DNA from 3 places in the Ensifer sp. ZNC0028 genome. Region 1 is predicted to be linked to each of the others. Evidence: riboswitches for the same ligand, from Rfam matches in the RefSeq annotation. Region 1 holds a riboswitch; each other region holds the start of a gene.

Region 1 (10,341 bases):
GGTTTGTCCGGCGGCTGGCCACCCGGCGACTGCCCGTCTCCTCCGCGTCGCGCTCCTCGTCGAGCGGCGCAGCAGCGGCGGTCTTCTTGTCCGAAGCGGCAGACTTGGCCGCGGCCCTTGCCTCGGCGGAGGTGGCGCCCTTCGGCTCGCCCACCTCTTCCGGGTGATGGCTTTCGATGCCGGTCTGGTCCTCGACAGGCACGTCCTCGATCTTGACCGGGAACGGCGCACCGATGCCCTCGTCGCGGAAACGCTCGTAGATCGAGACGCGCAGATCGTTGCGCACGCCGCCGCCGGTGAGGACGTCGGCGACGTAGATGCGCAACTCGAAGGTCATGCGGTCATCGCCGAAAGCGGTGAAGCCGACGCTCGGCGACGGGTTCTTCAGGACCATGGGATGGGCTGCCGCGATTTCGGAAAGCAGTTCCATGATCCGGCGCGGCTCGCTGGCATAGGTGACGGTGATGGCGATTTCGGAGCGGCCGAGCTTGTTGCGGTGCGTCCAGTTGCCGACCGAGGCGTTGATGAGCAGCGAGTTCGGCATCATGATCGACTGGTGCTGGAAGGTCTCGATCTCGGTCGCGCGCACCGAGATACGCTTGACGAAGCCTTCCGTCGTGCCGCTGACGATCCAGTCCCCCACCTTGAACGGACGCTCGACAAGCAGGATGAGCCCCGAAACGAAGTTCGAGACGATGTTCTGCAGGCCGAAACCGACACCGAGCGAGAGAGCACCGGCAACGAGCGCGAGGTTGGAGAGGTCGATGCCGGCCGCCGACAGGCCGATCAGCCCCGCAAGCCCGACGCCGGTGTAGCCGATGCCGGTGCGGATCGAGTTGCGCACGCCGGCGTCCACCCGGCTGCGCGCCATGATGTTGCCGTCGATCCAGCGCTGCACGAAACGGGTGACGGCGTAGCCGAGCGCGAAGAACAGGATGCCGGCGAGGATGCCGACCAGCGAAATCGTGATCGAGCCGATCTTGATCTCGGTCACCATCCGGTAGGCCCAGGACTCGATGTCGGCGACCTGGAAGCCCCACTGCAAGAGGATCAGCGGGATGAAGAACATCACGACCAGCGCGTAGATGCTGAGGCCCGCGGCAAGGCCGATCTGGTCGAGCGCCACCTGTTCGAGATTATAGCGCCGCTCGAGATAACGCCCGGCCGCGGTCTCGGCAAAGGCGCCCTGCTTGGCGACAGCCCGGCCGGTGAGGATGCCGATATACATCGTGACGAGGATCGCGCCCGTAATGATGATCTGCGTGGCGATGAAGCGGGCAAGACCGACATAACCGGAGACAGCGGCAATGATGAGCAAGGCGCCGGTCGCAAGCAGCGCGAAGGACACCACCCGCGGCCAGGCGCGGCCATGGGCATCGAAGGATTCATCCTTCCTGAGCGTCGGCTTGATCCAGGCCGAAGCCATGATGATGAGGCCGATGACGATGGAGGCAATGTAACTCTTGACGACGGTCAGGACGACAGGCGAACCGAGCGCCTCGCTGACGCCGCCGAAGAGGTAATCGAGACCGTTGACCAGCGCCATGGCGAAGATCGCGATCATCAGCATCCGGGCGCCACGATCGGACACCCGGACCAGCCGCCAGCGCGAATCGCGTGGCGAAAGCACCGCCTGGGCGAGCCTGGTGACGAAGAACACGACCACGGCCACACCGAGCGTGACGGCAATGATCGGCGCGATATCGGAGCGCAGCACGTTGAAGCCGCGCAGGAACAGGAAGCTGGAGATGGCGAAGGCGGCCGAAGCGATCGTCGGGATCAACGTCGACCAGAAGGCGACCGAGAGCCTGCGGAAGTAGCTCGGCTCCTCGTCGGTGATGTCATGCTCGATCAGCGGGCGAAAGAGCCTGCGGCTGCCGGAAAGAAACACCAGCGCCGCCAGCAGCGACAGGAACAGCGCCGTCAGGAGCGGCACGCGCTTATAGTTCCAGGCAAAGCTCAGCCAGCTCCCGACGCTGCGAGACAGAACCCGGGTTTCGTCCGCCGTAGCGGCCAGCGCGTCGTCGAACATTCCGGTCGACACTTCGGTGTTCTTCAAAAGCGTATTGGAAAACAGCGCGCGACGGGTCGCAGTAATGGCGTTGGACAGCTTCGTCGCCTGCACCGACAGGCCTTCGGCCTCTCCGGTCAACGCGTTGATCGCGCCGCGCTCGGCCATCAGCCGCTTGCGTTCGGCGGTCACGATGTCGGCTTCCGGCGGCTGCCCCTCGGCCGGCGGATCGCCGAGTTCGGTGAGCCGCGCCTTGATTTCGTCGAGGCGCGGGCGGGTCGAAACCGAAACGCCGATGATCTGCTTGGCAAGCGCGTCGACCTGAACCTTGAGGTCGGCAAGAACGATGTCGTCGTCCTTGGCCTTCGCGACCTGGTCCGTCAGCTTCTTGAGCTCGTCGCCGGCCTTCGCGAGTTGTTCCGCCGCCTGGTTTTCGGCAGGCGCGGCCGCCTCGGCCTGAGGGGCTGCTTGCGCGGGAGCCGGAGCGTTCTGAGCGGGCTGCGTGGTGGTGGCGGCATCGGACGTCGTGTCGGCTGCGGCGGGCTGTCCGTTCTCCTCGGTCGCAGGCTTGCCGGCAGCGGGCTGGGTGGCGGTCTGAGACGTTTGCGGCGATTGCGCCGGCTGCGCCGATTTCTGGCCCCCTTGCACGTTTGTCTGTGCGGTTGCCTGTGCCGGTTGCGCCGCCTTCTGGGCCATGACCGGGCCGCCCACGGCAAGCGCCAGCAGGCAGACGAGAATGGCGGGCAGTTTTCCGACAGAACGCAATTTCATGATCCTTGCAGATTGAGACCGTGGCCCGGAATCGCTCCGGCCGTCTTCACGTTTCGATGTGAATACGAAAGACGGCGGAAAGATGCAAAGAACGGCGATAAATCGTCGCCGGCGCCCGCTTTCCCGTTAAAAACCGGCGCCGGGCTGCGCCAGATAGGCAAGTTCGGCCTCCGTCGAGCCGCGCGCCAGAAAGGCGTTGCGATGCGGGAAGCGGCCGAACTGCTCGATCACCTCGCGGTGCCGGATGGCATAGTCGAGATAATCGGCATCGCCGAGCTCGGTAAAGAGCTTCACCGACATGGTCTGGTCGGTAAGGTTTTCCGAGTGCTCGAAGGGCAGATAGATGAAAGCGCGCCATTCCGGCTTGATCGCCATGTCAGCGCCGGTGCCGACGGCGAGCTTCGCCTCGTGCAGCGCCAGGCAATCGGTGGCAAAGGCGAGCGGCGTGCCGCGAAACATGTTGCGCGGCATCTGGTCCAAAAGCACGATCGCCGCCAGCCGGTTCTCCGGGCTCGCCCGCCAGATCTCGTCGACGCCCCGGGCCAGCGCCAGGTGCGACGCCTGGAAGCGGCGGATGCAGGCCTGGTCGAGCTCGTGGCTCGTCCCGAACCAGTCGTCATAGGTGAGTTCGCCAAACCAGAAGTCCAGAACGTCCTGCGGCGTGCAAATGTCAGCTTCGTTCGCCATATGCTCCTCTTGCGGCCCAATGGCCGATCGCTCGGCCCCCGCTAACACATAGGCCGGGACCGGCCTATGTCCATAACTTGTTCCTACCCGCCTTACGCGCGTCGCTTCAGGATGGCAATGAAGGCGATGCCGCCGACGAGACCGGTGACGACGCCGATCGGCATGTCCTCCGGCGCCATGATGACGCGGGCCGTCAGATCCGCAAGGATGAGCGTCAGCGCCCCGAAGAAGGCCGAAAGCGGAATGACCCTTACGTTGTCGCTGCCGGCCAGGAGCCGCACGAAATGCGGCACCATCAGCCCGACGAAACCGATCGCGCCGGAAAAGGCGACCATCACCCCGGTCAGAAGTGCGGTGACGACGAACAGCGTCAGCCGGAAGCTGCGCACGGGAATGCCGAGCGTCATCGCAGTTTCGTCGCCCATGGCGAGCGCATTGATCTCGCGCGCCCGGATCATCAGCCAGGCGAGCGAGACGAAAAGCACCCCGCCGGGATAGACGAGCTGCGACCATTGCGCCAGGCCAAGACCGCCGAGCATCCAGAAGATGACCGTGTGGGTCGCCCTCGGATCCCCAAGGAAAATCATGAGGTTGCCGACGGACGTTAAGACGAAGGCGACCGCGACGCCGGCCAGCACCAGGCGGTCGGCGCTGCTGCCGAGCACGCGGGAGACGTAAGCGACCAGCACGGTTGCGAGCAGCGCGCCGGCAAAGGCAAAGAGCGGCACCGTGGCAAGGCCGAGGATCATGCCGGTGTGCAGCAGCGCCACGATCGCGCCGAGCGCGCCACCGGAGGAAACGCCGAGCAGATGCGGATCGGCGAGCGGATTGCGCGTGACCGCCTGCAGCACGGCGCCCGTCAGCCCCAGCCCAGCCCCGACGACGCCTGCCAGCATCACCCGCGGCAGGCGCACGTCCCAGACGATGCTCTCGCGGCCCGCCGACCAGAAGACCTCGACGCTACCGGGCGAGATCTTGCTGGCGATGATCGACCAGACGGTCGCAACCGGGATCTGCGCCGAGCCGAGCGATACGGCGGCCGTCACCGTCAGGAGAAGCAGCAGCAGGCCGGCGGCAAGGCCGAAACCGCTGCGGGCCACCCGTTGAGACGCGGCACGCGAAACCGCAACGGTGTCAGCCGACGTATCCTCAGCCAGCATCGGTTACAGGCCTTCGCCGTGAAAGGTCTTGGCGAGACGGGCGATGGCGTCGATGTTGCGCGGCCCCGGCGTCGCCTCGACATAGTCGAGCACGACGAAGCGATCGTTCCTGACGGCATCGACATTCTTGAATGCCGGATTGGTCTTCATGAAGGCGATCTTGTCCTCGGCCTTCACCTCGCCGTAGTTGACGATGACGACCACTTCCGGATTGCGCTCGATCACCGGCTCCCAGGAGATCTCCACCCAGCTCTTGTCGACATCATCCATGATGTTGGCGCCGCCGGCGGCCTCGATCATCGCCGTCGGAATGCCGAAGCGGCCGGACGTGAAGGGCTTCTCCTCGCCCGAATCATAGACGAAGACCCGTGTCGGCTTTGCCTTGCCGGCGTTCGCCTTGGTGATCTCGGCAAGCTGGCGGCGGTAGCCGTCAACCAGCGTCTCGGCGCGATCCTCGACGCCGAAAATGCGGCCGAGATTGAGAAGATCGACGAACATGTCGTCCATCGTTGGCTTTGCCTTGGCCATCACGTGGATGCAGGATTCGGTCAGCTCGTAGACGCCGATCTTGAAGGGCGCCAAGGTTTCGGGCGTGACCTCGCCGCCGACCTTCATGCCGTAGTTCCAGCCGGCAAAGAAGAAGTCGGCGTCGGCGTTGAGCAGCACTTCCTTGGTCGGATACTTCTCCGAAAGCTCCGGCAGTTCCTTGACGCCTTCGCGCAGCTTCTCGTCCAGCGTCTTCCAGCCGGAAACGCCGGTATAGCCGACCATGCGGTCCTGCAGCCGCAACGCCAGCATCATCTCCACCAAGTTGACGTCGTTGGCGATCGCGCGTTTCGGCGCCGCGTCGAAGGTCACCTCTCGGTTGCAGCTCTTGACCGTGACCGGATAGGCGAGCGCCGGGGTTGCGGCGGCCAGCACGAAAAGAAGGAAAAATGGGGCAATATTGATCTTCATGAAATAGATCCCTGTCGAGGAAGTGAAAAGGAAAAGCGGGCGCCGCCGGCGGCGGCATTGTGAACGGTGGCAGTGACGCCGAAGGCGGCCGAAAGTTCGCCGGGGCTGAGCACCTCTTCGGGCGTGCCGAACGCCGTCAGCCGCCCGGCGGTCAGGATCGCGACGTCGGTCGCAAACTCGGCGGCGAGATTGATGTCGTGCAGCGTTGAGACGATCGTCAGCTTCAGCGTCTGCAGCAACTCGAGGATTTCGAGCTGGTGGCGGATGTCGAGATGGTTGGTCGGCTCGTCGAGAATGATGATGCGCGGCTCCTGCGCCAGCGCGCGGGCGATCAGCACCCGCTGCTTCTCACCGCCCGAAAGCGTGGCGAACTGGCGACCGGCAAGATGCGCGAGATCGAGATGCGCGAGTGCATGCTGCACCCGATCGCGGTCGAAATCGCTCCAGCCGCTCAAGCCTTCCCGCCGCGGAATGCGCCCCATCATCACGACGTCGCGCACGCTGAAGGGAAAGTCGCCGGGCATTTCCTGCAGGACGACGGCGATCGTCCTTGCCGCCTCGCGCGCCGAGATCGACCACAGATCGATGCCATCGACCGAAACACGGCCGGCATTCGGCTGCACCGCCCGGTAGAGGCAGCGCAGAAGCGAGGTCTTGCCGGCACCGTTCGGCCCGAGGATCGCAAGCCGGCTGCCCGCCGCGATCGAAAAGCCGATGTCCTTGACCAGCGTCAGCCCCGCGCGTGGCCCCCAGTGAAGGCCCTCGACCTTGAGTGCCGCTCCCGTTGCCGTGCAGCTCATGGGTTGATCCCTCCCTGCGCCGTCATTGGAAGTGCCCGCCGAGGTCTTCGGAAACGAGCATCGCTGCGGGGATGCGGGCAAGCGTCTTGCCTTTCAACCCGCGTGGCCGCTCGGCCGCCCGCGTCATGCCATCGCCACGCTCGGCATAGGTTGTGGCAAAGCGTACGAGATCGTCGATGTCTTCGTCCGGCGAGACGTCGCCGAAGAGATAGGTTGCCTTTCCCGTCGCCTGGAAGGCGATGGTGCAGGGCCGCGTGCAGGCCGCCATGCACACCGTGCCGGCAATCGAGAAGTCACGATCGAGCGGTGCGCCGAGTGCAGCGATGCTGCCGTTCAGCCGCTTGATCAGCTCGGCGCCGGGCGCGCAGGGGCCACCGGTGAAGCGGCAATCGGTGCAGACCGTTATCTTGTGCTGTCGGAAATTCGGCTCAGCCATTCCTGCCCTCCGCCGGACTGACGGCAAGAGATGGCGAAACGGCAGAAGGACGGATAGCCGTCGTGCGAAAGCCAGTTCTTTTCCATCGGAACACCCCGTCCGTTGTGGTTGATCGGTTCGATGGCAGGTCTCCTGGCTCGCGGGTCGTGGCGCATCCACGTCTTCCCGGCTGATCGCCAGTGACATGGTGTGAATGCGCTTTCCGCTCACAGTTGCGGGGGCAGCCACGGTCTCGGCCCCATCAGGGTCGTCCGTTCCGTGTTCCCTTTTCAGCCGCCTCCGCATTGTCGCGGACGCAGCACCATCACCGCCTTCCTCGCATGAATCGGCGGGGGAGACAACCGCACGGCACAGGCGGGAAGGATCTATCAACATGCGGCGTATCGTCATGCGCAGTTTGTTATTAAATAACATTACGTCGCGCAAGCCGAAAATTGAGCGTCGGACACGATCCGACGCCCTACAGCCAAAATCCGCCTCACGACCGACAGGCAGCCGTGTCGCCTCAGAACTCCGGCGGAAAGAGCTCGGCCGTCAGCGTCACCGCCACCGCGGCGTTGCCCGGCAGGTTGCGCACGCCGCAGACGGAGCGGATATGGCCGGCCCTTTCGCCAAAGGCGGCAGCCAGAAACTCGGAGGCCCCGTCGAGCACCTTCGGGTGGTCGAGGAAATCCTCGGTGCAGGCGACATGCCCCTCCAACCGGACGATCTGGCGAATGCGCTCGAAACGGCCGAGATGTTCGTGGATCTGCGCCAGCGCATTGAGCACAGCCAGCTCGGCCGCCTTGCGCCCCTCGTCGATCGTCACGTCGCGCCCGAGCAGCCCCGTGTGCACGAAGCGCCCGTCGAGCAGCGGCCCCTGCATCGAGACATGAAGCATCTCGCCCGCCTCGATCACCGCGCGATAGGCGCCGAGCGGCTTCGGCGGCGTTGGAAGCTGAACGCCAAGCGCCCCCAGCCTACGGATAACCTCATCCATCATTGCTCCCCCTCCTCGTCACCTTACGAACCGGCCGCGCTTGCGGAGACGATGCCGCTTTTCATCTCGACCTTCGAAGTTCTGTCGCCCCTATCGCAAGCAGAAAGGCCCATCGTTCCTTGCGCCTCCAGCCGTATGTTCAAGCATAGCCAAGAGAAAACGCCTCATGCCTCACGTTGCGAGATAACATTACGAATTACAACACCAGAGTTGAAGTGCCGGCGCGATACTGTCGCGCGCATCCGTGTTTCGATCGCATGCGGCGGACGCATCGCGGCGTCCGCCAGGCGCGCACCCAAGTAAAACCGCTCAAATGTAACATACGTTACGCTCACGTAACCCTATGCCGGTTGAGAATTTCGACGACCGAAGCGACAATTGCCGGGATTAAGATTGGGCATCGACAAGATCCGAAAACAAGCTCAACTTAGCCGCGCAGATCCCGAAATGAAGTGATGGCAACTCAACTTTCTGAAGGGAATAGCAGCAGTGAATCCCATCGATTTTTTCGTCGACACGCTTCGGACCTATCCACCCGTCGCCGTCTTCCTCGCGCTTGGCATCGGTTTCCTCATCGGTCCGATCAAGGTCGCGGGGTTCAACCTTGGAAATGTCACCGCCACGCTTCTGGCCGGCGTTCTCATCGGGCAGCTTGGCATCCAGGTTTCCGGTGACCTCAAATCCACCCTGTTCCTGATCTTCCTCTTCGCCGTCGGCTACGGCGTCGGGCCGCAATTCGTGCGGGGGCTTAGCACCGACGGACCGAAACAGATCGCCTTTGCGCTCTCCGTGCTGGTGCTCTGCCTGATCGTTCCCTATCTCTGCGCGCTGATTGCCGGGCTGCCGCTCGGCTATGGCGCCGGCATGTATGCCGGTTCGCAGACGATCTCGGCTGCGATCGGCGTTGCGACCGACCAGATCAATTCGCTCGGGCTGACGCCGGAACAGGCCAAGACCTTTGCCGACCAGATCCCGATCGCCTATGCGGTGACCTATATCTGGGGCACGATCGGCTCGGCGATCATTCTCGCCCAGCTCGGGCCAAGGCTGCTCGGCATCGATCTGCCGGCCGCCTGCAAGGAATATGAGGCCAAGCTTGGCGGCGGCACGTCGAGCAGCGAACCCGGCATCACCAGCGCCTACCACGACTTCGGTCTTCGGGCCTACCGGATCGATGCGGCAAGCGGCCTGACCGGGACGCCGGTCAAGAACCTGCTCCCCGGCATCCGCGTCTATGTCGAGCGGGTCCGGCGCGGCAGCGAGATCATCGAAGCGGACGGCAACACCGTGCTGCAGCCGGGCGACGTCGTCGCCTTCTCCGGCCGGCGTGCCCTGCTCGTCGAGAACCTCGACACCAAGCTGACGGAAGTCGAGGACAAGCAACTGCTGAACGCCGAAGCCGAGGTGGTCGACGTCTACGTGACCAACAAGGCACTCGCCGGCAAGACGCTGGCCGAGGTCAGCACCATGGACTGGGCGCGCGGCGTCTATGCCCGCAAGATCATCCGCTCGCTGGTCGAGATCCCGGTGCTGCCCGGCACGACCGTCGAGCGCGGCGACATCGTCACCATCGGCGGCGCCAAGCATCATGTCGAAACGGCGATCAAGGCGCTCGGCTTTGCCGACCGGCCGGTCGAGACCACCGATATCGCCTTCCTCGGCTGGGGCCTCTTCATCGGCGCGATGATCGGGGCGCTCACCATCACCATCGGCGGCATCCCGATCGGGCTTTCGACCTCCGGCGGCGCGCTTCTGGCCGGCCTCGTGCTCGGTTGGCTGCGCACCACCTACCCCGCCTTCGGCCGCATCCCCTCACCGGCGCTGTGGCTGATGAACACGCTCGGCCTCAACATCTTCATCGCCGTGGTCGGCATTGGCGCGGGGCCCGGGTTCGTCGCCGGGCTTCAGGAAGTCGGCATTTCGCTCTTCATCTGGGGCGTGGTCGCAACCTCGATCCCGATGATCGCCTCGGTACTTATCGGCCATTACGTCTTCAAGTTCCATCCGGCGATCCTGTTTGGCGCCTGCGCCGGCGTCAGAACGACGACGGCAGCGCTCGGCATGATCCAGGAGGCGGCCAAGAGCAAGGTGCCGGCGCTCGGCTACGGCATGCCCTACGCCATCGGCAACACGCTGCTCACCATCTTCGGTCTCGTCATCGTCATCATGCTCGCCTGAGGCGGGCTTCAGAAACCGAGACCTTCGCTTATTGATCACAGGGAGTGTGGATCATGTTGGACAGAAATTTCTACGACAGTATCTCCGATCTGAGCCCGTTCGAAATCAAGGACGAGCTGATCAAGCTCGCCAAGACGAGCTCGCAGAAATCCGCCAAGGCCTTCCTCAACGCCGGCCGCGGCAACCCGAACTGGACGGCGACGCGCGCCCGCGAAGCCTTCTTCCTGCTCGGCCAGTTCGCGCTGACGGAAGCCAAGCGCGCCTATTACGACCCGAAGGCCGGTGTGGCCGGCATGCCGCCGCAGGACGGCGCCCATGCCCGCTTCGAGAAGTGGACGAAGAAGCTGCTGCAAAACACGGCG
Region 2 (10,341 bases), on a different contig from region 1:
TGCCTGCCGTTCGAGCCGGAGGCGGCGCAGGCCTCCCTCGTGCATATGGCGAAGAGTTATCCGGAACTTCTGAACGAGGGGCGCTTTCCCGGCGGCTTCAACCCAAGCCTTGATGGCGGCGGGCCGGAGGGCTGGATCGATGCGCGGGTCGTCGGTCTTGACCAGGGCCTCGTTGTCATGATGATCGAGAACTGGCGAAGCGGCCTTGTCTGGGCGCTGATGCGCAGCATACCGGCGATCCGCCGCGGCCTTGAGAGGGCGGGCTTTGACGGCGGCTGGCTGCAGGAGAGGGATGTCGCACGCGGGTAATCCGCCCGCATCCGGCACCTGAGGATGAGAATGGGCGACGGAGACGGCATGCGCTTGAACGACCACCAGCCGACAGCGGAGATCGCGGCGGCATTTGCGCTGCAGGCGCTGGCCGTGGCTGACCGTCTGCGTGCCCAGTTTCCGGAGGCTGCCGTCTCGCTCGGGCCGGCGGCCAGCGAATTCAGCGCGCCGGGCGACTTCTGGGCTGCGGGCAGCGCTGGCCTTGAGGAGGGGCTCGCCTATCAGGATTTCTTCGGGGTCGGGATGACCGACCGGATCCGCGCGGCGCATCTGATCGCCTTTTATAGCCGTCAGTTGAGCGTGGTCCTCGGCGCGTTCCATCTCGGCGCCGGGCTGCAGCCGGAGGTCGCCGGCATTCGTTTCGAGGATTGGGCGCGGCTTCACCGTGGTGCCGAAGTCGCGGGCAAACGCTATCATTTTCGCCTCCAGCCGCCGGCGATGGGGCGCAAGGGTGGAGAGGAGGGCGTCAGCGCTTTCGAACAGGGCTTCATCGCTCATCTGGCGCCCGTCATTGCAGTTCTCAAGGCACGGACAGGGCTCTCGAGCGGGGCGCAGTGGCGGCTCGCGGCGGATGCCCTTGCCGGCGCGTTCCTCGAAATCGGCCGCGCGATCGGGGATGAGGCGCGCGGCATGGCCGAGGCGCTGGCGATCGTCAAGCGGCCCGGCTCGCGGTTTTATTCTGATGAGCTTTGCTACGAGCAGATTTCGGCTGTCCATCCGGCAAGTGGTGAACACATTTCGCGCCAGTATCGGATCCGCTGCGGCTGCTGTCTCTATTTCAAGACGGAGGGCGGTAGCTTCTGCGACACCTGCGTCCTGCTGGAGCCGGAAGATCGCCGTGCGCGGCTGGCGGCGCATCTCATGCAAAACGGCGGGGCCTGAACCCCGCCGTCGCTTTGGTGACGATCCGTGATCGCCGATCACTGTGCCTTGACGAAGCGCTCGTTGATGAAGCCGGAGACGACGCCGAGCACGATCCAGAAGGCGAGCGTAGTGGCGAGTGCGGCCACCGCAAACTCTGCGCCGAGCACGGCCGGAACGTTGCTGGTGATGTCGAGCGGCTGCGGCGCACCGTAGACATGGGGCGCTGCGATCAGCACGAGGCCCGCGACCTTGGAGACGATCTCCTCGCGCAGGACGACGAGATAAAGGCCGACGGCCGAAAGCGCCACCGTTGCGAGCCACCAGGTCTGGCGGTCGCCGAGTTCGGCGGCCGGAAAGCCAGGCAGTTCCGGCGGCAGGCCGATCGCCGGCAGCATGTGCACGGCAAGCCAGCCGCAGGCGCCCCAGAGCGCGCCGTTCCGAAGCGTGATCGGATAGCCGATCACCAGGCTGACGCCGGCGAGCAGCAGGCCGAAGCCGGAACCGGTGACGAGGTTCGCGATCAGCGTGCCGGAGAAGCGGCTCATGCCGAACATGATGCCGCCTTCCTCGTGCTCGCCCTCATGGGCATAGGCGGGCGTGATCGGCGACAATGCGTCGAGCAAGGCGCTAAGCGGCGACACGGCCTTGAGCGACGAATGCTGGTCGTGGTTTTCCGCGGCGGGCTGTGCCGCACCCGGCTGGGCCGCGGGCTGTTCGGTGGGGGCCGGAGCCTCGCCTTCGAATTCTTCCGCATGCAGGATCAGCGGCGTGACGCGCAATTCCTGGGCGCCGGTCATGAAGACACCGGCAATCAATCCAGCCACGATCGCGGCCAGAAGCGTTCTGACAATCATCTTGAAATCCCTCGATAACGACAAAAGCCACGCGCTGCGGCGTGGTCCTTGAGTCTTCCCATTTTGCCTGTGCTGCGGATGGCTTTCGCACGCCGGAAAAACCGGGATGCACACAAGCCGACATCCGGCGCGGGCCGGATGCGTTCAGGTCCGCAGATTGTTCGATGCGGAACGTTGTTGACGTTCCGAGGCATCGGTCAGTGGCAGGGGAAGCCGTAGGAGTGGCGGGTGTCGTGCGCCGTGTCGTGCAGCACGGCCGAATTGGCAAGGCCGGCGCCGAAGACGAGGAATGCGCCGATGAAGAGCGCGATGACGCCAGCGGTCAGACGATCGCTGAGGGAGAGCGGGGTGCTCGAAATGGTAGACGTAGCCATGACAACCTCCGTGATGGCATCGGGAAATTCCCGGTTGGGCCCTATGCCCGCATCGAGTGGCAGGTTTCCTGGCTCACGGCGTTGGGCTCGATGCCCCCGGTCTGCCTCGCCTTCCCAGTTCGGCCGCCCTCTCGCGGCCTTTCCAGTGGCTTCTTCCGGATCGCTCCGGAATGGCAGATCGACGTCGCTCTACAGTCGCGGGGTCGGCCGTGATTTGAATGCCCAGAGTGGGTCCATCCGTCACGTTCCCGTTTACTCCCGAAACGCGTTCGCGTCCCGGGAACCAATCGATCCCAGATGATTAGGATTCTGTCATGGAGTTGTCAATTGAGCCTGCGCCGCGGCGCGGTCCATCCGCGACAAAATCCTTGATGGTCATGCGCTTGTAGGCCTCGACGATCTGGTCGCCCTCGGCCCGGTCGACCGAGACCGCAAGCCGCATGGTGCAGTCGCCGAGGTGCATGATCAGGAAGGCGGCGCTGTCGATTTCCTCGCGCGGCGTCGCCGGCACAAGCCGGGCCCACACATCGGCAAGCAGCTTTCCGCCGGCGCGGCTTTGCGCAAGGTCGATTTCGCGCAGCGCCTTGTCGGCCTGCATCGCCGACCAGATGTCGCGCATGACCGGCTCGGCGAGGAACATCTCGTAATAGATGTCAAACAAAAGCGAGAAGGCGTCGCGCAACTCGGCGATCGAGGTCACCTTGGCCAGTTCGGCCGCGATGCACTCGTTGCAGACCGCATTGTAGCGCTCGGCAAGCGTGCGCACGATCGCGGCCTTGTCGGGGAAGTACTGGTACAGAGAGCCGATTGAAATCCCAGCCTTTTCAGCGACTTCGCTCATGCGCATGGCGTCGCTGCCCTTTTCCTGGATGAGCGCCGTCGCGCAGGCAAGGATCTGCTCGACGCGCTCGCGACTGCGCTTCTGGCTCGGTGTCCGGCGCAGCGCAGGCTCGTCGTCGGCGGGAAGCGTGGCGGGGCTTGCATCTGGAATCATGAGTAATGCTCACATTTTGACTTGACTCCTAAAATACGAGGATTTATCACATTTGCAAATGTGAGAGATACTCATGTTTGTTGGTGGAACCTCAGGAGGAAACGATGTCTCAGAAAGTCACACTGGTTTTGGGCGGTACCGGCAAGACGGGGCGGCGGGTGGCCGAGCGCCTTCGGGAGCAGGGCGTCGCGGTGCGCATCGGTGCCCGTTCGGCGTCGCCTTCCTTCGATTGGACGGAAGAGACGACCTGGGCGCCGGTCCTTGAAAACGTCGATCGCATCTATGTCTGCTTCCAGCCGGATCTGGCGGTGCCGGGCTCCGTCGAGGTGATCGCCAAGTTCTCGAGCCTTGCGGTCAGCGCCGGCGTCAAGCGGCTGGTGCTGCTGTCGGGGCGTGGCGAGGACGAGGCGGAAGCGGCAGAGCGCGCGTTGCAGGCCTCCGGCGCCGACTGGACGGTCATCCGGGGCAGCTGGTTCTTCGAGAATTTCGACGAAGGCTTCCTCGCCGAGGGTGTCTTGAGCGGTTCCGTCTTCCTGCCCGTGGACACGGTGACCGAGCCTTTCATCAGCTGCGACGACATTGCCGACGTCGCTGTCGAAGCGCTTCTCGACGACCGCCATATCGGCAAGGTCTATTCGCTGACCGGCCCGCGGCTGATGACCTTTGCCGACGCCGTGGCCGAAATTGCCGCGGCAGCCAACCGCCCGATCTCCTATCAGGCCATCCCGATTGCCGACTTCGCGGCGCACTTGCAGGCCGACGGCGTGCCTGATGACTATGTCGAACTCATCCGCTATCTCTTCACCTCGGTGCTCGACGGGCGCAATTCAAACCTGACGTCCGATGTCGAGCATGTGCTTGGGCGGCGTCCGCGTGACTTTGCAGCCTACGCTCGGGAAACCGCAGCAACCGGTGTATGGAGTCTTGCCGCATGATCCCCCTGATCCCCGCTCTGGCGTTTGCCGCCGCGATCGGCTCCGGCCTGATGGCCGGACTGTTCTTCATCTTCTCGGTCTGCATCATGCAGGCCCTGTCGCGGCTGCCGCCGGAGCAGGGGATCGCTGCGATGAATGCGATCAATGTCGTGATCCAGAACCCGATCTTCCTCAGCGCCTTCATGGGCACGGCGCTGCTCGCCCTGGCGCTCATCGTCGTCGCCTTCCTCTCGGGCGGCGAGGGCCGGTGGTGGCTTGCCGCCGGCGGTGTCGCCTATGTCGTCGGCGTGCTGCTGGTGACCATCGTCTTCAACGTGCCGATGAACGATGCGCTCGCCGCCGCAGCGCCCGGCCAGGCGGCGACCGATCTCTGGCGTGAGCGCTATCTGACCGACTGGGTCTGGTGGAACCACGTGCGCAGCTTCGCGTCGATCGGCGCGCTGGCGTTCTTCATTCTCGGTTTCGCCCGTGCCTGACGAAAAGCGCCGGCAAGTGGATCCTTGCCGGCGCCTGCGCGCGTCCTGACCTCTGAACCCATCCCGCCGTCAGGGCTTGGGAATACGCGCGTCGTATTGCGCTTCAAGATCGGCAAACTTGCTCCAGAAGGCCGCCGGCTTTTCGCCTTCCAGCAGCGCGCGCAGAATGTCGAGATGCACGTGCCAGCCGGCGGAGAAGCTGGTCATGATGGCGCGGTCGGCGATGCGCTTGTGGGTGACGACGAGCAGCACCTTGTCGCCGCGGGGGCTGAGTTCGAAATGGACCTCCGAGGGCGTGCCGGTCTCTTCGTTCCAGGTGTAGGCCAGCAGCCGAGGCGGCTCCCAGGCGAGCACGTGACCGTAATTGCGCACCTCGCCGGCGTGCTCGGCATATTTCTGCGGTGGCCGGTCGTCTTCCGCTGTCAGTTCCGAGTGGCGGAAGACGTGCTCGACCTCGGCCCCTTCCTTCGACCCGATCGTTCCGGACGCCATCCAGAGGCGGCGCTTGCTCTCCTCCGTCAGATAGGACCAGACCCGCTCGATCGGGCCGGGAAGCAGGCGCTCGATGCGCACCGCGTCCGGTGCGACGACACGGCCGTAATCGGCGCCGGCAAAGGCTGTGGCAGACGAAGTCATGGCTTATCCTCCGGATCAGGTTGGTTGGTGGCGTCTTCGGCGAGAAGCAGCGCCTCGAGTACGTCGATGCGGGCGCGCCAGAAGGCTTCGTAGTGGCGCATCCACTCCATGCCTGCATGCATCGGCGCGGCATCGAGCCGGCACACATGCGTGCGACCTTTCACTTCGCGGCGCACCAGACCTGCTCCTTCCAGCACCTTGATGTGCTTCGATGCCGCGGCCAGCGAGATCGAGAACGGCGCCGCAAGCTCTCCCACCAGTCTTTCGCCCTGCGAGAGGTCCTGGAGCATGGCGCGCCGCGTCGGGTCCGAAAGCGCGTGAAACACGGCATCGAGATGTGCGTTCTGATATTCAACCATATTGTTGAATATCGTCTCGATGTACCTAATTGTCAACCGTTCGGTTGAATTTAAAAATATCGCGAAAAAAGACCGGGCCGCGGCGGGTCGTCGTGGATGCGCCGTCCCTTCCAGGCGGCAAGCGCATCGGCAAGGTCGTCGGTCGGCACCATCTGGGCAAACTGCTCGCTCTCGACCTGCAATCCCTCGGCGATCGACATGTTGAGGCCGCGGGTGACGGCAGTGATGATCGAGCGGACGGCGAGTGGTGAGTGCGCCATGATGCGCTTTGCCAGGTCACGGGCGGACGCGATCAGTTCGTCATGCGGGACGACGCGGTTGACGAGCCCCAACTCCAGCGCGCGATCGGCCGGGAAATCCTCGCCGGTCAAAAGCAGTTCCAGCGCGCGTTTGCGGCCGGCAAGCCGCGGCAGTCGCTGGGTGCCGCCGAAGGTCGGCGGCATGCCGAGCTTGATCTCCGGCTTGGCAAAGCGCGCCCGGTCGCTGGCAATCGCCAGATGCACGGCCTCGGTGATCTCGCAGCCGCCGCCATAGGCAAGCCCGTTGACGGCGGCGATGATCGGTTTCGGGAAGGCCTCGAGCCGCGCCGTCAGGCCCTGACCGCGACGGACGAAATCGCGCACGGCCGGATTCACGCCCTTGGCGACGCTGTCCGAGAACTCATGAATATCACCGCCGGCGGAAAAGGCCCGCTCGCCGGCGCCGGTGATGATCACCGCGCTTACGGCATGGTTCACCTCGATCTCGTCGAGAAGGCCCATGAGCCGGTCGATCAGCTCGTAGTTCAGCGCGTTGAGTTTCTGCGGGCGGTTGAGAGTGAGGAGGGCGATACCCTCGGAAATCTGCAGCAGCACGGTGTTCGACATTGTTGCTCTCCGGCAGGTGTTGACGAGGAGAGGCTAGGTGAGGGAAGATAGGATGTATATTCACTAGTCGGTATACTTAAGAGATGACGAAAGCAGAGAAGTCGACCCGGGACGTGATCGTCGCAGCGGCGGAGAAGCTGTTCTATGCCGAGGGCATCCGTGCGGTCAGCGTCGATGCGGTGGCGGAGGCGGCGGGCGTGACCAAGCGCACGCTCTACTATCATTTCGACAGCAAGGACGCGCTGATCGCCGCCTACCTCGAGAGCCGCGACCAGCCCAATCTGAAACTCTTTCGCAAGTGGTTCGACGCGGGCGACGGGGACCTTGCCGACAGGGTCGAGGCGATCTTCGTCAACCTGGCGCGGGCGGCGCGCCATCCGAAGTGGAAGGGTTGCGGCTTCCTGCGCACCTCTGCCGAACTTGCCAACATGCCGGGCCACCCGGCGATCCGCATCGGTGCGGCCCACAAGAAGAAGTTCGAGGCCTGGATGGCCGAGACCTTTGCCGAAGCCGGCACTGCCGAGCCTGCCATGCTGGCGAAGCAGATCCTGCTGCTGCTTGACGGCAGTTTCGCCGTGGTGCTGCTGCACCGGGACGCGAGCTACATGGAGATGGCGGGCAAGGCGGCGGCGACGCTGGTGCGGGTCGCGCTTGCCGGCGCGGACGGGGAGGGATCCTGACGCGCTGCAACTTCCGCTTCAAACGGCTGCCATCGGCGGGCAGTATAGGATGCAGTGCCAGGAGCCGAACAACCATTGAGCGCCGATGTGGCCGCGTTGCGGCTCACCGGAGGAGGAAATGCATGACCGTCAAGCGTATCGTCTCAAACCTCTACGCCCCGGACCCGCAGGTGGCGCGCGCCTTCTACGGTGACCTTTTGGAACTGGACGTGGTGATGGACCATGGCTGGATCCTGACCTTTGCCGCCGAGGGCAAGGCCGCGATGCCGCAGGTGAGCATCGCCAGCGAGGGCGGCAACGATACGCCGGTGCCGGTGCTTTCGATCGAGGTCGACGACGTCGACCGGGCCTATCAACGCGCCAGGGCCGCCGGCGTCGAGATCGTCTACGACATCACCAACGAGCCCTGGGGCGTGCGCCGTTTCTATATGCGCGACCCATTCGGCAATATCGTCAACATCCTGGCGCACTAAACCAATTCCAGGAAAAGTGCGCAGCGGTTTTCCGTCAGGAATTGCGCCGGCCAAGCAAACCAATTCCAGGAAAAGTGCACAGCGGTTTTTCGTCCGGAATTGCGCCATCTGAAATCAGCGAAGAGGCCGCCGGCGAAACCGGCGGCCTCTTGCATCAGGCGAGCGACAGCGCGTTTGAAAGATCGGCCACGAGGTCGTCCGGATGCTCGATGCCGATCGACAGGCGGATGGTTGATTCCAGCACGCCGATGCGGTGGCGCACCTCGATCGGCACGCCGGAATGGGTCATGGCCGCCGGGTGGCTGGCGAGCGATTCCGTGCCGCCGAGGCTGACGGCAAGCTTGAAGATCTGCAGCGCGTTGAGGAAGCGGAAGGCCGCCTCCTGGCCGCCCGCGATGTCGAAGGAGAAGGTCGAGCCGGCGCCGGTGCATTGCGCCTTGAAGGTGCGGCCGACCGGTGTGTCCTCGCCGTGGAAGGGCAGGTAATGGATGCGCTCGACCTTCGGATGGTCACGCAGGAATTCGGCGACGATGCGGGCGTTGTCGTCGGCCTTCTGCATGCGCACAGACAGCGTTTCCAGCGAACGGCCGAGCATCCAGCAGGAATGCGGATCGAGCTGGGTGCCGATCGCACCGCGCAGCGCCTTAACCTGCTTCATCACCGCCTTGGAGCCGAGTGCGGCACCGGCGATGAGGTCGGAGTGGCCGCCGACATATTTGGTCAGCGAATAGAGCGAGATGTCCGCGCCGTGCTCGATCGGCCGCTGGAAGACGGGTCCGAGCAGCGTGTTGTCGCAGGCGACCACAGGGGTATGGCCCTGCTTCCGGCCGATCGCATCGGCAACGCGGCGGATCATGGCGACGTCGACGAGGCTATTGGTCGGGTTCGCCGGCGTCTCGACCAGGATCACCGAGACCCGCCCCTTGGCCATCGCCTCTTCGGCGGCGGCTGATACGGCCGCTTCGTTGACGCCATCGGCAAAGCCGACGGCCGCGACGCCGAGATTGAGGAAGGTGCGGGCAAGCAGCGTTTCGGTGCCGCCATAGAGCGGCTGGCTGTGCAGCACCGCGTCACCGGGCTTGACGAAGGCGAGCAGCGTCGTGGCGATCGCCGACATGCCGGAGGAAAACAGCGCGCAGCTTTCGGTGCGCTCGTAGACGGCGAGGCGGTCCTCGACGATCTCGCTGTTCGGGTGGTTGAAGCGCGAATAGACGAGGCCGGCACCGACGCCCGCCGGCGGCTCCTTGCGGCCGGAGACGAAGTCGAAGAAGTCGCGGCCCTCTTCGGCAGAGCGGAAGACGAAGGTGGAGGTCAGAAAGACCGGCGGTTTGACCGCGCCCTCCGACAGTTCCGGATCGTAGCCATAATTCAGCATCTGCGTTTCAGGATGCAGCTTGTGGTTTCCGATGTGGGTTTTGGAGGGATGCGGTGCGGTCATGGCTTGTCTCCTCAAGCGAAGCGGACTCGACTGACAGGCAAATTATATCAGATGCTTGGACCGATCCTTGCTATTTCCGGCGGGATCGCCTTGAGTTGCGCAAAGATTTGGCTGAGTTGAGAAGATATGGCGCAGAAAATTGCCGACGAGACGGATCGCAGGATTTTGAAGGAACTGGTGGCGGATGCCCGGCTGACCAACAACGAGCTTGCCGAGCGGGTGGGGCTCTCGGCATCGCCTTGTTTGCGCCGGCTGCGGCGGCTGGAAGAGACCGGCGTCATCCGCGGCTATACGGCGCTGGTCGATCCCGCAGTCGACGGCTGGACGATGACGGCGATTGCGACCGTCACGCTCAGCCGCCAGCACGAGGACGAGATCGTCATGTTCGAAGAGGCGGTGCGCGGCTGGGACGAGGTGCTCGAGTGCCATCTGGTGACCGGCTCGCGCGACTACGTGCTGAAGGTGATGAGCGCCGGCCTCGATCAGTACGAGCGCTTCATCAAGGAGAAAATCGCAAGGCTCAAATGCGTCGCCTCGATCGAGACGAGCTTCGTGATGAACACGATCAAGGAGCGGCGGATCTAGCGTCCACCCCTCCATTAAGCCTCTGAAGCGCTTCGATAATCGTCGATCGGCTTTGAAACCGTCAGGGATGCCCTAGATTCGCGTTAGGAGGGCGTCCCACACGCTCGGCGGGCGCCTCGATCTCTCGGAGAGAGACGATGGATTTCGCAACAGCGCTCGATGCCGCCGCTTCGTGGCTGCAGACGGTCTTTTTGAACGCATGGACCTATTACCAGCTCGCCATCATCGCCGCCGGTTACCTGGTCTGCGGCGCGCTGGCAAAGCGAATAGAGCCGCGGGTCGAAGCCCGCGCCCGCACGATCAAGGGCAATCCGGATCTGCTGCGCGTCATCATCGCCTTCATGCGGCGGCTGCGCTGGCTGTTTCTGATCGTGTGGCTCTGGATCGCCGACGGGATGATCCTGCGCTTCGGCTGGCCGTCCTATCGCTGGCTGGTGGCGACCGCGCTGACGCTGACGGCCGCGTGGTTCGTCATCT
Region 3 (10,341 bases), on a different contig from region 1:
ATCGAAAGCTGCTTCCGCTGCGCCAAGGGCAACGAGCGGACGCAAGACTCCGCCGACAAAGTCGGCCGATGGCGTCGTCCTCCTGACCGGCGGCAACCCGCAGATCGCCAAGGGCTATGGAGACGCCCCGATACAGCAATACATCGCTGCGATGCCGGGATGGAAAAGCGATCTGGGCAAACGTCTTGACCGGCTGATCGTTGAGGCCGTTCCCGGTGTCGAAAAGGCGGTCAAGTGGAACTCTCCCTTTTATGGCATGGAAAAGGATGTCTGGTTCCTCGGCTTTCACTGCATGACGAAATACGTGAAGGTCGCTTTCTTCCGTGGCGCGCAGTTTAGCCCCATGCCGCCCGGCACGTCGAAACAGCCGGATGTGCGCTATCTCGACATCTATGAGGCCGACGAACTCGACGAGGCGCAGTTTCTGGACTGGGTCAAACAAGCCAGCGAGCTACCGGGCGAAAAAATGTAAAGCGTCGCCGCAGCGCGAATCCGCCGCCGACCGGAATGGCCGGGCCGGGCTTGCTTCCAAGCGGCACCTCAATCGGCGTTGCCCACCATGAGGACCTGCATGACTGCGGCCATTGCAGGGTCGGTGCCGGCGGCATAGTCGGCAAAGCTCGTCGAGCGCGGGATGTCCGGCTGAAGCGGGCCTGCCGGAACGTCATAGGCGTAATTCAGGAGGAAACAGGTCCTGATCTCCGACAGGCTGCATCCGTGTTCCCAGTCGTGATAGGCCGTCGAATAGCGGATATTGATCTTCGAGTTCGGCAAAACCGTGCGGCCGCCTTCACCCCAGAACTGCAGCCGGTCTCCCATCGGCTCGCCGACAAGCACCGTGCGCGTGCCGCCGAAATGCCTCAGGCGCGCCGCCGTGCTGATCGCCGCCGAAAAGGTATTTGCGCTGGTCAGCACAAACAGTCGTCCGTCAGGCGGCAGGATGGCCGGGAGCCTTTGCGAGAAATCGGCGGTCAATTCGTAGTTACCGCCATTGTTGAACCGCAGATCGACGACTGCATTGCGTATGGGCTTTTTCTCCGCTTCATCCAGCATCTTGGCGAGCCCCTGCGAAAGGCCTTCCGGCGTGGCATCCCTGATGCGGTTGATCTGGACATAGAGCAGATCGGGCAAGGGGTAGTGGTGCCAATAATTGGCGTCGGGGCGCGTGAGATAGGCCGGCAGCGTGACGTCGTCGAGCACGTGCCGCCACCCGACGTCGCGACCGGTCTGCGACAGGGGACTGAAATCGCGTCGTGGCCAGACATGGGCGGTTAACGGTTCCGGCGCGCCGGGCGTGGCAAGAAGAGGGATTTGCGCGACGTTTCCATCCTTAAGACGGATGAGATAGGCGCTTTCCTGCGGGCTTTCGGCAAGGCCGGCGGCATGGAGCAGTTCCGGCGAAATTGCGACATTCGGGACGAATTCCCTGCCGAGATTGGCGGGTCCGCCGAAATGGGGCCGCAGCGCATCGACAACGGCCTCCGTCGCCCGTCCATTCACCTCAAGGATCTCTCCGCCCAGAAGGTGCGATTGCTCGCCTGTCGCTGCGATCACGAACAGGCCTTCGGCAAACCAGCCGAGCCGGACGGGAACCGCATTGAAACTGTGACCACCGACAAGCCCGACGACACTGGTGTGCCCATTGTCGGCGAGCGCGACCGCCTTTGCAGCCGCCATCGCCAGGCCAGCGCGGTCGAGATCGCCGGCCCGTTGTTCGATCGCATCAAGGGAGCCCGTAAACGCTGCCTGGGCGGCTGGCGAAAAGCTTCGGTCAACCTCGATCAGGCGCCGCAGATGGGCAAGGTCCTGCCTGTTGCGTTCCAGTTGCGAGGCTGCGGCCGGAAAGTCGCTCCGGGGATAGGTCTTCAGCGTTGGGTAGAGAATGACGGCAAGCGGCGCGACCACCAGGAGAAGCAGGGCGGCCAACATGATCGATGCAATCCGAACGCCGCGTCGCCGCCAAAACTTCTTGCCGCTCGGTGCCGGACCGTCCTTGCGGTCTTGCGTCTCGTTTCCCATCGATTGCCGCCCCCATCGGCGCGCCTCTTAGAAGCGCGATCCATCCCCACGTTCGGCGCTCCCTGCCGGGCCGGCGGCATCCCTTCACCATTGCCGCGATCCCTATTCGGGCGCGCGACAATGACGCAGGTCTGGCGATCGGCCAGACAAGACGTAGGAACGGCGGCTCGACAATTCCATGTTCGCCGCCGCGGAAAATCAAAAAGCCGGTTCGGTCCCGTATTCGTCGTGCCGCCGGTTCCAGACATAGGGTTCTGTCTGCGGCCATCCCGCGGGAGAGGCTTCCCATGTTTCCTGGCGACCGTAGGGCGTCAGATCCAGATAGGTCCACATGCTGCCGAGATACTCGACGCCACGCGCACCGTTGAAATAGGTGCGGTAGATATGATCGCCGTCCCTGAGGAAGACGCTGACGCCATGGCGCTCGCTGGTCCTTGTCGGGTCATCCGGATCGGCGACCGTGGCTCCCATGTCGTGGTTGAAGTCGCTCGCCATGGACGAGTACCAGACTGGGTGCTGCCACTGCATCCGGGCCTGGTATTTCTGCAGCGTCTCCAGCGGCGCGCGCGAAATCAGCACGATGGACGTATCGCGTGCGTTGAGATGCGCCGGATGGGTCATCGCGTCCACGACCCAGGAGCAGCCGTCGCAGCCCGCCTTCCATCCGGGCGCGAACATGAAGTGATAGACGATCAGTTGTCGCCGTCCGTCGAAGAGGTCGGCGAGGCTTACCGTGCCTTCGGGCCCCTCGAACGAATAGTCCTTGTCGATCCTGACCATCGGCAAGCGTCGGCGCGCGGCACTCACTTCATCGCGTGCGCGGGTAAGTGCCTTCTCCCTGGCAATCTGTTGTTCGAGTGCGACTTGCCACTCATCCATTGAAGCGATTTTAGGCAGCATTCTCAATCATCTCCCTTTTCCGCGGTTTGCTTGGAGGTGTCGGTGCAAAGCTGACTCCGATCGACGGCATCCAGCCGTCAGGCTCGGTTGCAGTTCTCGCGAAAGCTCGCAAACAGGTCTCATCGGCGCCGTCTCCGTTGCGTCCAGTTTCAATATGTTGCAAAAACATAACATGTCAAGCAAGCAGGACGAAGATCTGGTTTTCAAGGCGTTGGCTCACCCGCGCAGGCGGGCGATGCTCGATTGTCTCAAGGGCGAGGCGCAGGCCACGGGCATGCTCTGCGCGGCCTTTTCAGACATGGATCGCTGCACCGTGATGCAGCATCTGAAGGTGCTGGAGGACGCCGAGCTGATCATCGTCAGCTGGGCAGGACGCGAGCGCTGGAATTATCTCAATGCGCTGCCGATCAAGCACATTTACGACCGCTGGATCAGCGACTATGCCGCCCATGCCGTGACCATTCTCGACAGGCTGAAGACCGATCTCGAAGGGTAAATCTGAAGATAGTGTGAATTACGGATCACTTAAACAGTATTCATTTGTGTATAGTTTTCCGACAATCGACAATGTTCTGCCTATTTGAGGGGAGTGATATTTAGTGAAATTACGAGACGCGAAAGAATTTCTACCTTTCCTGGCAAGTGTTTCGAAAGCGTCGCTTTCATGCTTGCGCTCCACTCGTTCGTTGAGTAGGGAATTCTCGTCGGTTTCCGAAAGGAAATAACAGGGAATTCGCCGCGGCTCGCCGCGAAACGAAACTGCCCCCGCAACTGTAGGCGGCCAGTCCTCTCTCGAAAATGCCACTGGGCGATGGTCCGGGAAGGCCGAGAGGGAGCCAAGACCCGCCAGTCAGGAGACCTACCGACACCTGTAACTGAACAAGCCGGGCGGGGTGTCCGGGGAGGTTGTCGATGTCGTTGGTCGCGCCACAAGTGCCGGCTGTCGATGTTCTCTTGAACATCGGTTCGATCATTGCGTCCTGGCTCGTCCCCTCCGATCCGCGCGATCAACAGATCGGAGACAATGTGCCATGACCGCTTCGCGTTTCCTGCTTGCCGCCTCTGGCTTCGCCTTCTTCGCCACCGCCGCTGCTGCCGAACCCACCGCCTATCCGCTGACCCTGGACAATTGCGGCGAGACGATCACCTTCGACAAGGCGCCGGCGACCTCGGCGACCGTCGGGCAGGCGGCAACCGAGGTTCTCTATTCGCTCGGCCTCGGCGACAAGGTTACGGGCACGTCGGTCTGGTTCAATGACGTGCTGCCGGAATTTGCCGAGGTCAATGCCAAGGTTCCGCGCCTGGCGGACAACGACCCGAGCTTTGAAAGCGTCGTCGCCAAGAAGCCGGGGCTCGTCGCCGTGCAGTTCGTCTGGCACGTCGGCCCCGAAGGGATCGTTGCGACCCGAACCCAGTTCCACGAAGTAGGAATTCCGACCTATGTCCTTCCGGCCGACTGCGTCGCCAAGGACAACTCGGTGGGTGTGGACGGCACGCGAAGCGCGCTCTTCTCGACTGCCAGCATCCATCAGGGCGTGCGTGAACTCGCGCAGATCTTCGATGTTCAAGACAAAGGCGAGGCATTCGTCGCAGAACTCGCCAAGCGTGAGGCCAACGCCATTGAGCAGGCCAAGGCGCTCAATTTGAAGGATGTGTCTGCGGCCTTCTGGTTCTCCAGCGCGGAGATGGACATCGATCCCTATGTGGTCGGCCGGAAGGGAGCGCCTGCCTACATGATGGATAAGCTCGGCATCCGCAACGTGGTCGGCTCGGACGAAGAATGGCCGGTCGTCGGTTGGGAAACGATCGCCAAGGCCAACCCCACCATGATCGTCATCGCCAAGATGGATCGCCGGCGCTTTCCGGCCGACGACTACCTGAAGAAGATCGAGTTCCTGAAGACCGATCCGGTTGCCAGCCAGATGGATGCGGTGAAGAACAACCGCATCGTCGTCATGGATGCGCACGCGATGGACGCCACGATCAGAACGGTCGCCGGTATTGAAGTTCTCTCCGCTGCGCTTAAGGATTTCGGGTTGGCGAAGTGAAGACCGGCCTCTCGCGGCGCGCCCCTGCTTCCCGGCTTGGCCGGGCAGCCACGGGGACATTGGCTCTGTTTGCCACCGTTCTTGCCGGAACCTGCATCGGTGAAACGCCGATACCCGTCTTGACGGTTCTCCAGACCTTGGGGAACAAGATTTTCGGCGCGACCTATGGGCTCGATCCCATCGATGTCGGGATCATCTGGAACTACCGCCTGCCGCGGGCGATCGTTGCCGCCTGCTGCGGGGCGGGCCTCGCGGTTTCGGGCATGGTGCTCCAGTCCCTCCTGCGCAACGCCCTGGCGGATCCCTATCTTCTCGGCATCTCCGCCGGCGCCTCGACCGGCGCCGTGGCCGTTACCGTCGCCGGCCTCGGGGCTGGCGCGGTCTCGATGTCGCTCGGCGCCTTTGTCGGCGCCGTGACGGCTTTCCTCATGGTGGCGATCCTCGCCCGTGCCGCCGGTGGCGGGGTCACTCTGCGCGGAACAGGGCAGATCGTGCTTGCCGGCATCGCCGGATCGCAACTGTTCAACGCGCTGACCTCTTTCATCATCACCAAGTCGGCCAATGCGGAGCAGGCGCGGGGCATCATGTTCTGGCTGCTCGGCAACCTCAGCGGTGCGCGGTGGCCGGACGTCTGGCTGGCCGTGCCCGTGGCCCTTGTCGGGCTCGGCGCCTGCATCTGGTATGCCCGCGCGCTCGACGCCTTTTCCTTCGGGGCGGAATCCGCCGCGTCGCTCGGCGTACCCGTGCGGGCCGTCCAGGTGGTGCTGATCGGCCTTACCGCGCTGGTGACGGCCGTGATGGTCAGCATCGTCGGCTCCATCGGCTTCGTCGGGCTCGTGATACCGCATGCGGCCCGTTTCCTCGTTGGTGTGCGTCATGGCCGGCTCGGCCCGGCAACCGCCCTCATCGGGGCGGTCTTTCTGATCGCGGCGGATATCCTGTCGCGGACGATCGTTCCTGGCCAGGTGCTGCCGATCGGCGTGATCACCGCCCTGGTTGGGGCACCGGCCTTTGCCCTGATCCTTATCCGCGGGAGGCACCGATCATGATCCTGGAAGCACGCGATCTCGGCTGGTCCGTCCGCGGCAAGGCGATCGTTTCCCATGTCGATCTCGCCGTGCGGCAGGGAGAGACACTCGGCCTTGTCGGCCCCAACGGCTCCGGCAAATCGACCTTGATGCGGCTGCTGGCCGGCATCGTCCGGTCGACGTCGGGCGAGGTGCGGATCAACGGGCAGATGCTGCACGCCATGCCACGCCGCCAGGCTGCCCAGTTGATCGCCTTCCTCGAGCAGCAAGCCGAGACGACGGAAGCGATCTCGGTTCGCGATGCGGTTGAACTTGGCCGCACGCCCTGGCTCACGCCGCTGCAGCCCTGGTCGGCGGAAGACGACCGGATCGTCAGGCAAGCGCTCGACGATACCGATATGGCGGGCTTCGAAAACCGTTCGTGGGCAACACTTTCCGGCGGGGAACGCCAGCGGGTTCACCTGGCGCGGGCCTTGGCGCAACAGCCGCAGGTCCTGTTGCTCGACGAGCCGACAAATCACCTGGATATCCAGCACCAGCTTTCGATCCTGAAGCTGGTGGCTGACCTGCCGATAACCTCCGTCGTCGCCTTACACGATCTCAACCAGGCCTTTGGCTGCGACCGCGTCGGCATGATGTCCGCCGGCCGGCTGGTGGCGCTGGGGCCGCCGCGTGAAGTCCTGACCGTCGAACGGATCGCCGCCGTCTTCGGTGTTCGTGCGAGCATCGTCGTCGACCCCGAGGACGGAACCTCCATCTTCCGCTTTCATTCAGCCTAGCAAGGATTTACATGCGCGCGCTTCTCCTCGGATTGTCCCTGTTTCTCACCGCTTTCCAGTTCGCCCAAGCCGAAATGCACGAGGTGAAGATGCTCAACCGTAACGCTTCGGGACCGATGGTCTATGAGCCAGACTTCCTCCAGATCGCCCCCGGCGACACGGTGAAATTCATCGCTGCCACCAGCGGCCACAACGCGGCGACGGTCGACGGCATGGTTCCCGAAGGTACCGCTGGTTTCAAGGGCGGGATCAACGAGGAGATCGAGGTCACGCTCGACGCGGAGGGGTTCTACGGGATCAAGTGCTCGCCCCATTTTGCGATGGGAATGGTGATAGTGATCCGTGTCGGCGACGCGAAGGTCGACACAGGCTTTGCGGCGGCCAAGGTTCCGGCCCGGGCGCGCAAGCGGTTTGACGAGATCCTTGCCAGGAACGGTTTCGGAAAGTGACGAACGACACCGAAGAAGGGGCAGGGCGCGCGAATTTTCATCTGAAGGAAGCGATCCGCAGCTACTGGTCGGAGCGCGCGAGGACCTTCGATCTCGCTTTCGGCCACGGCATCCTGTCTGAAGCCGAGTTTTCCGCCTGGCAGGAACCGATCCGCGCCACCCTTGGCGTGAAGCCGCTGCGCGTGCTTGAACTTGCCTGCGGCACGGGCGAGGTCACAAGGCTCATCCACGATCTTGGTCACGAGGTTACGGCGCTGGACTTCTCCGAAGCGATGCTTTCCGTCGCCAAGGCGAAACACGCCGGCAAACCGCGGCTGCGCTTCATCCTTGCCGATGCCGAAAACACCATGGAGCCGGATGCCGCCTATGACGCGATCGTTTGTCGCCACCTCGTCTGGACGCTTACCGAGCCCGAGGCGACCTTTCGCGAGTGGCACCGGTTGCTGCGACCGGGTGGGAAGCTGGTGATCTATGACGGGGACTGGGCGCAGCCTTCTCCGATCGGACGTCTCGCCGAACGCCTGGTGGCCTTGATCGACAGGTTTTCCGGGCCCGATCCCTATTACGACGGGTCGTTGAGCCAACGCCATGCCGAGATCATGCGTGCCCTGCCTTTCGGTCGCGGGCTGCGGTTCGAGCAGCTTTCCGGTCTGTTGGAGGAGGCGGGCTTCAAAGGGATCGAGAAAATGTCCCATGCGCCGGTCGCTCGTGCCCAGCGCAAGTCGGCCAACCTGCGAAACTGCCTCCGCACCTTCGTCTACAGGCGCTTCATCCTGACCGCGCATTCGTCGACTGCGCGCTAGACCCCAGTGCCCTGAACCGCGAGGCGCTGGTTCAATCGGTGACGCCGCACCAACCCGGCAGGAAGCTGGCGGACTTGCCGTGGGCAAGATCGAGCGCGTCGTGCACGGCCTTGTCGATGTCATTGGCGATGCGTTTTGCATCGATGCGCGAGCGCAGGAAGTTTGCCCACATGAACTCGCTGTAGGGCGTTGCGTCCTTGGCGTAACCGCCGGCGCGGCGGAGCGCGCCCGCAAGCGACCGGTAGGGGTCGTCGACGAGGCCGGCGATCGTGCGCGGCAGGTCCTGGTGCGATCGCCGCAGGCCCTGTGCGTCGAACGGATACATCCAGTGGCGGTGGTCCATGACCGACCAGAACTCGTCCTTGGACAGGTGGCTGAGATCGAACACGATGCTGGTCAGCACATGCGCGACGCCTTCCTCGTGCAGGGCGCGCACGAGATGATGATGGTCGACCAGATACGGTCGCTCCTTCGGGCCGAGCACCACCGGTACCATATGATGTCCCAGGAATTCCGCGCCATGCCGCTTGGCAGTCTTGCGCCATTCCCGCCGTTTTTCAGTGACTTCGAGGAAGCCGACGGTGATCTGGGTCGGGCGAAGTTCGGCGATGTCGATCGGTTGCAGTTGCGGCTCATAGTTTGGGGTCATCGAACGGCTCCGGGTAGGGACGCGGTCGTTTCGGGTTGGGAGGCGGCAGCTACGGCATCATCGACGCTGTAGCTGAGATAGGTGAGAAGCGGGGGAGCGGCCAGGGCGATCATGTCGCGGACCCGGTCATGCACCCGTGCATAATAGAGGTGCTTGCCCTGGGCGCGCACAAGCGTGTCGAATTCGATCAGCGCATCGAGCGCGGTGCTGTCGAGGTCGAAGCTTTCCTCGAGGCTGAGGATGACGGCGCGTGCGGTCTGATCGTGGCCGATCCGTGCGGCCGTCTCGGTCAGGATGGCATCCGCATTGGCAAAGAACAGAGGTTGCGCCGGACGCCAGATGGCGATGCCCGGCATCGTTTGCGCGTCCGCGTGGCGGGCGATGTCGACGAAGTCATGGCCTTGTCCCAGGCGACCAAGGGAGGCGACATAGGGTGTGGCCAGCCTGTGCAGCAAGACGGCGAGCGAAAGTGCGACAGCAATGGTGATGCCGTTGACGACGCCGAAGGCGATGACCCCGACTGCCGCTGCCAGGGCGATGACAACGTCGTGTTTCAGTTTCCACAGCCGCAAAAGCGGCCGAGGATCGAGCGCATGCGCCAGGGCGGCAATGACGACGGCAGAAAGGACCGGCTCGGGAAGGCTCTGAAGCAGATCGGCGCCAAGGACGACGAGCAGCGCAAGGCCGACTGCGGCGACGAGCGCCGTCATTCGGGTTTGCGCACCAGCAGCCTCGGCCGCGGAGCCCGCCGAAAAACCGGCGCCGACGGGCATGCCCTGTGCGATGGCAGAGGCGGCATTGGCAGCGCCGAGCGCCAGCAGTTCTCGATTGGCCGTCACGCTTTCGCCGTGACGCAATGAAAGCGACCGGATCGTGCCCCAGGATTCGGCAAAGAGGATGAGAACGAGCGGCAAGGTGTAGGGAACAAGCTGCCGGATCTGGCTCCATTCGACGAGCGAGAGCGACGGCAAGGTCATCGAGATCGACATCGGTCCGACCACCGCCACGCCGTGGCCCGCAAGGTCCAGCAGCCTGGAAGCCAGGATGCCGGCGCAAAGCACCAGAAAAGCGCCGGGAAGAAACGGAGCGCGCCGCAGCACGAGGAGGGCGGCAAGGGACGCGACGCCGACGGCGATGCTCACCATGTTCCACCGGGGCAGCGCCGCAAAAAGCCCGGCGATCTGATGGACGATGTCGGTTACCGGCACCTCGATGCCGGTAACGGTAGGCAATTGCCTGACGATGATGGTGACCGCCAGCCCGAAGGCGAAGCCACGAAGAACGGGGCGGGAGATGAAGCTTGCGAGGTTTCCAAGCCGCAGCAGGGAGGCCACGACGAAGAGCAGACCCGTCAGCGCCACCATCACCGTCACCAGTGCCATCTTGTCCGCCGTCGAACCGGGCAACGCCGCGATCGTCGCCGCAAGAATGGCGGCCGACGACGATGTCGGGGATACGATGGCAAAACGGCTGCGGCCGAGGATGGAATAGGTCAGGCAACCGACGATAGCCGCGACGACGGCGTGCTGCGGTGGCAGGCCGGCGATACCGGCATAGGCAACAGCTTCGGGCAGCATCAATCCGGCGACGGACAGACCCGCGATCCAGTCCCTGTTGCCCACGCTCGTCGCAACCTTTCTCCTGCTGCCCGCCAGAGAATCTAGCG

The links. Region 1 has a riboswitch for cobalamin ahead of L981_RS19165 (DUF1636 domain-containing protein). Riboswitches for the same ligand answer to the same signal wherever they lie in the genome.
Region 2: another riboswitch for cobalamin. It lies ahead of L981_RS28560 (CbtB-domain containing protein); the one in region 1 lies ahead of L981_RS19165 (DUF1636 domain-containing protein).
Region 3: another riboswitch for cobalamin. It lies ahead of L981_RS04410 (ABC transporter substrate-binding protein); the one in region 1 lies ahead of L981_RS19165 (DUF1636 domain-containing protein).

Annotation. Positions count from the first base shown of each region.
Region 1 is NZ_JTLA01000084.1:8,839-19,179, reverse strand. It holds gene L981_RS19190 (mechanosensitive ion channel domain-containing protein) at 1-2,782, opposite strand, end outside; gene L981_RS19185 (DUF924 family protein) at 2,909-3,469, opposite strand; gene L981_RS19180 (iron ABC transporter permease) at 3,562-4,629, opposite strand; gene L981_RS19175 (ABC transporter substrate-binding protein) at 4,633-5,586, opposite strand; gene L981_RS19170 (ABC transporter ATP-binding protein) at 5,583-6,386, opposite strand; gene L981_RS19165 (DUF1636 domain-containing protein) at 6,409-6,822, opposite strand; cobalamin riboswitch at 6,927-7,143, opposite strand; gene L981_RS19160 (RidA family protein) at 7,328-7,804, opposite strand; gene aspT (aspartate-alanine antiporter) at 8,291-9,979, shown strand; gene L981_RS19150 (bifunctional aspartate transaminase/aspartate 4-decarboxylase) at 10,033-10,341, shown strand, end outside.
Region 2 is NZ_JTLA01000135.1:5,923-16,263, forward strand. It holds gene L981_RS28545 (glucoamylase family protein) at 1-309, shown strand, start outside; gene L981_RS28550 (ferric iron reductase) at 358-1,212, shown strand; gene L981_RS28555 (CbtA family protein) at 1,251-2,048, opposite strand; gene L981_RS28560 (CbtB-domain containing protein) at 2,246-2,422, opposite strand; cobalamin riboswitch at 2,463-2,725, opposite strand; gene L981_RS28565 (TetR/AcrR family transcriptional regulator) at 2,724-3,416, opposite strand; gene L981_RS28570 (NAD(P)H-binding protein) at 3,521-4,351, shown strand; gene L981_RS28575 (DUF1772 domain-containing protein) at 4,348-4,827, shown strand; gene L981_RS28580 (SRPBCC family protein) at 4,897-5,463, opposite strand; gene L981_RS28585 (helix-turn-helix transcriptional regulator) at 5,460-5,822, opposite strand; gene L981_RS28590 (crotonase/enoyl-CoA hydratase family protein) at 5,873-6,688, opposite strand; gene L981_RS28595 (TetR/AcrR family transcriptional regulator) at 6,772-7,368, shown strand; gene L981_RS28600 (VOC family protein) at 7,491-7,841, shown strand; gene L981_RS28605 (cystathionine gamma-synthase family protein) at 7,996-9,279, opposite strand; gene L981_RS28610 (Lrp/AsnC family transcriptional regulator) at 9,406-9,864, shown strand; gene L981_RS28615 (mechanosensitive ion channel family protein) at 10,002-10,341, shown strand, end outside.
Region 3 is NZ_JTLA01000015.1:85,298-95,638, reverse strand. It holds gene L981_RS04430 (DUF1801 domain-containing protein) at 1-472, shown strand, start outside; gene L981_RS04425 (hypothetical protein) at 541-1,929, opposite strand; gene L981_RS04420 (DUF899 domain-containing protein) at 2,218-2,919, opposite strand; gene L981_RS04415 (helix-turn-helix transcriptional regulator) at 3,092-3,415, shown strand; cobalamin riboswitch at 3,608-3,801, shown strand; gene L981_RS04410 (ABC transporter substrate-binding protein) at 3,951-4,967, shown strand; gene L981_RS04405 (iron ABC transporter permease) at 4,964-6,016, shown strand; gene L981_RS04400 (ABC transporter ATP-binding protein) at 6,013-6,774, shown strand; gene L981_RS04395 (pseudoazurin) at 6,786-7,223, shown strand; gene L981_RS04390 (class I SAM-dependent methyltransferase) at 7,220-8,026, shown strand; gene L981_RS04385 (ParB-like protein) at 8,058-8,675, opposite strand; gene L981_RS04380 (SulP family inorganic anion transporter) at 8,672-10,297, opposite strand.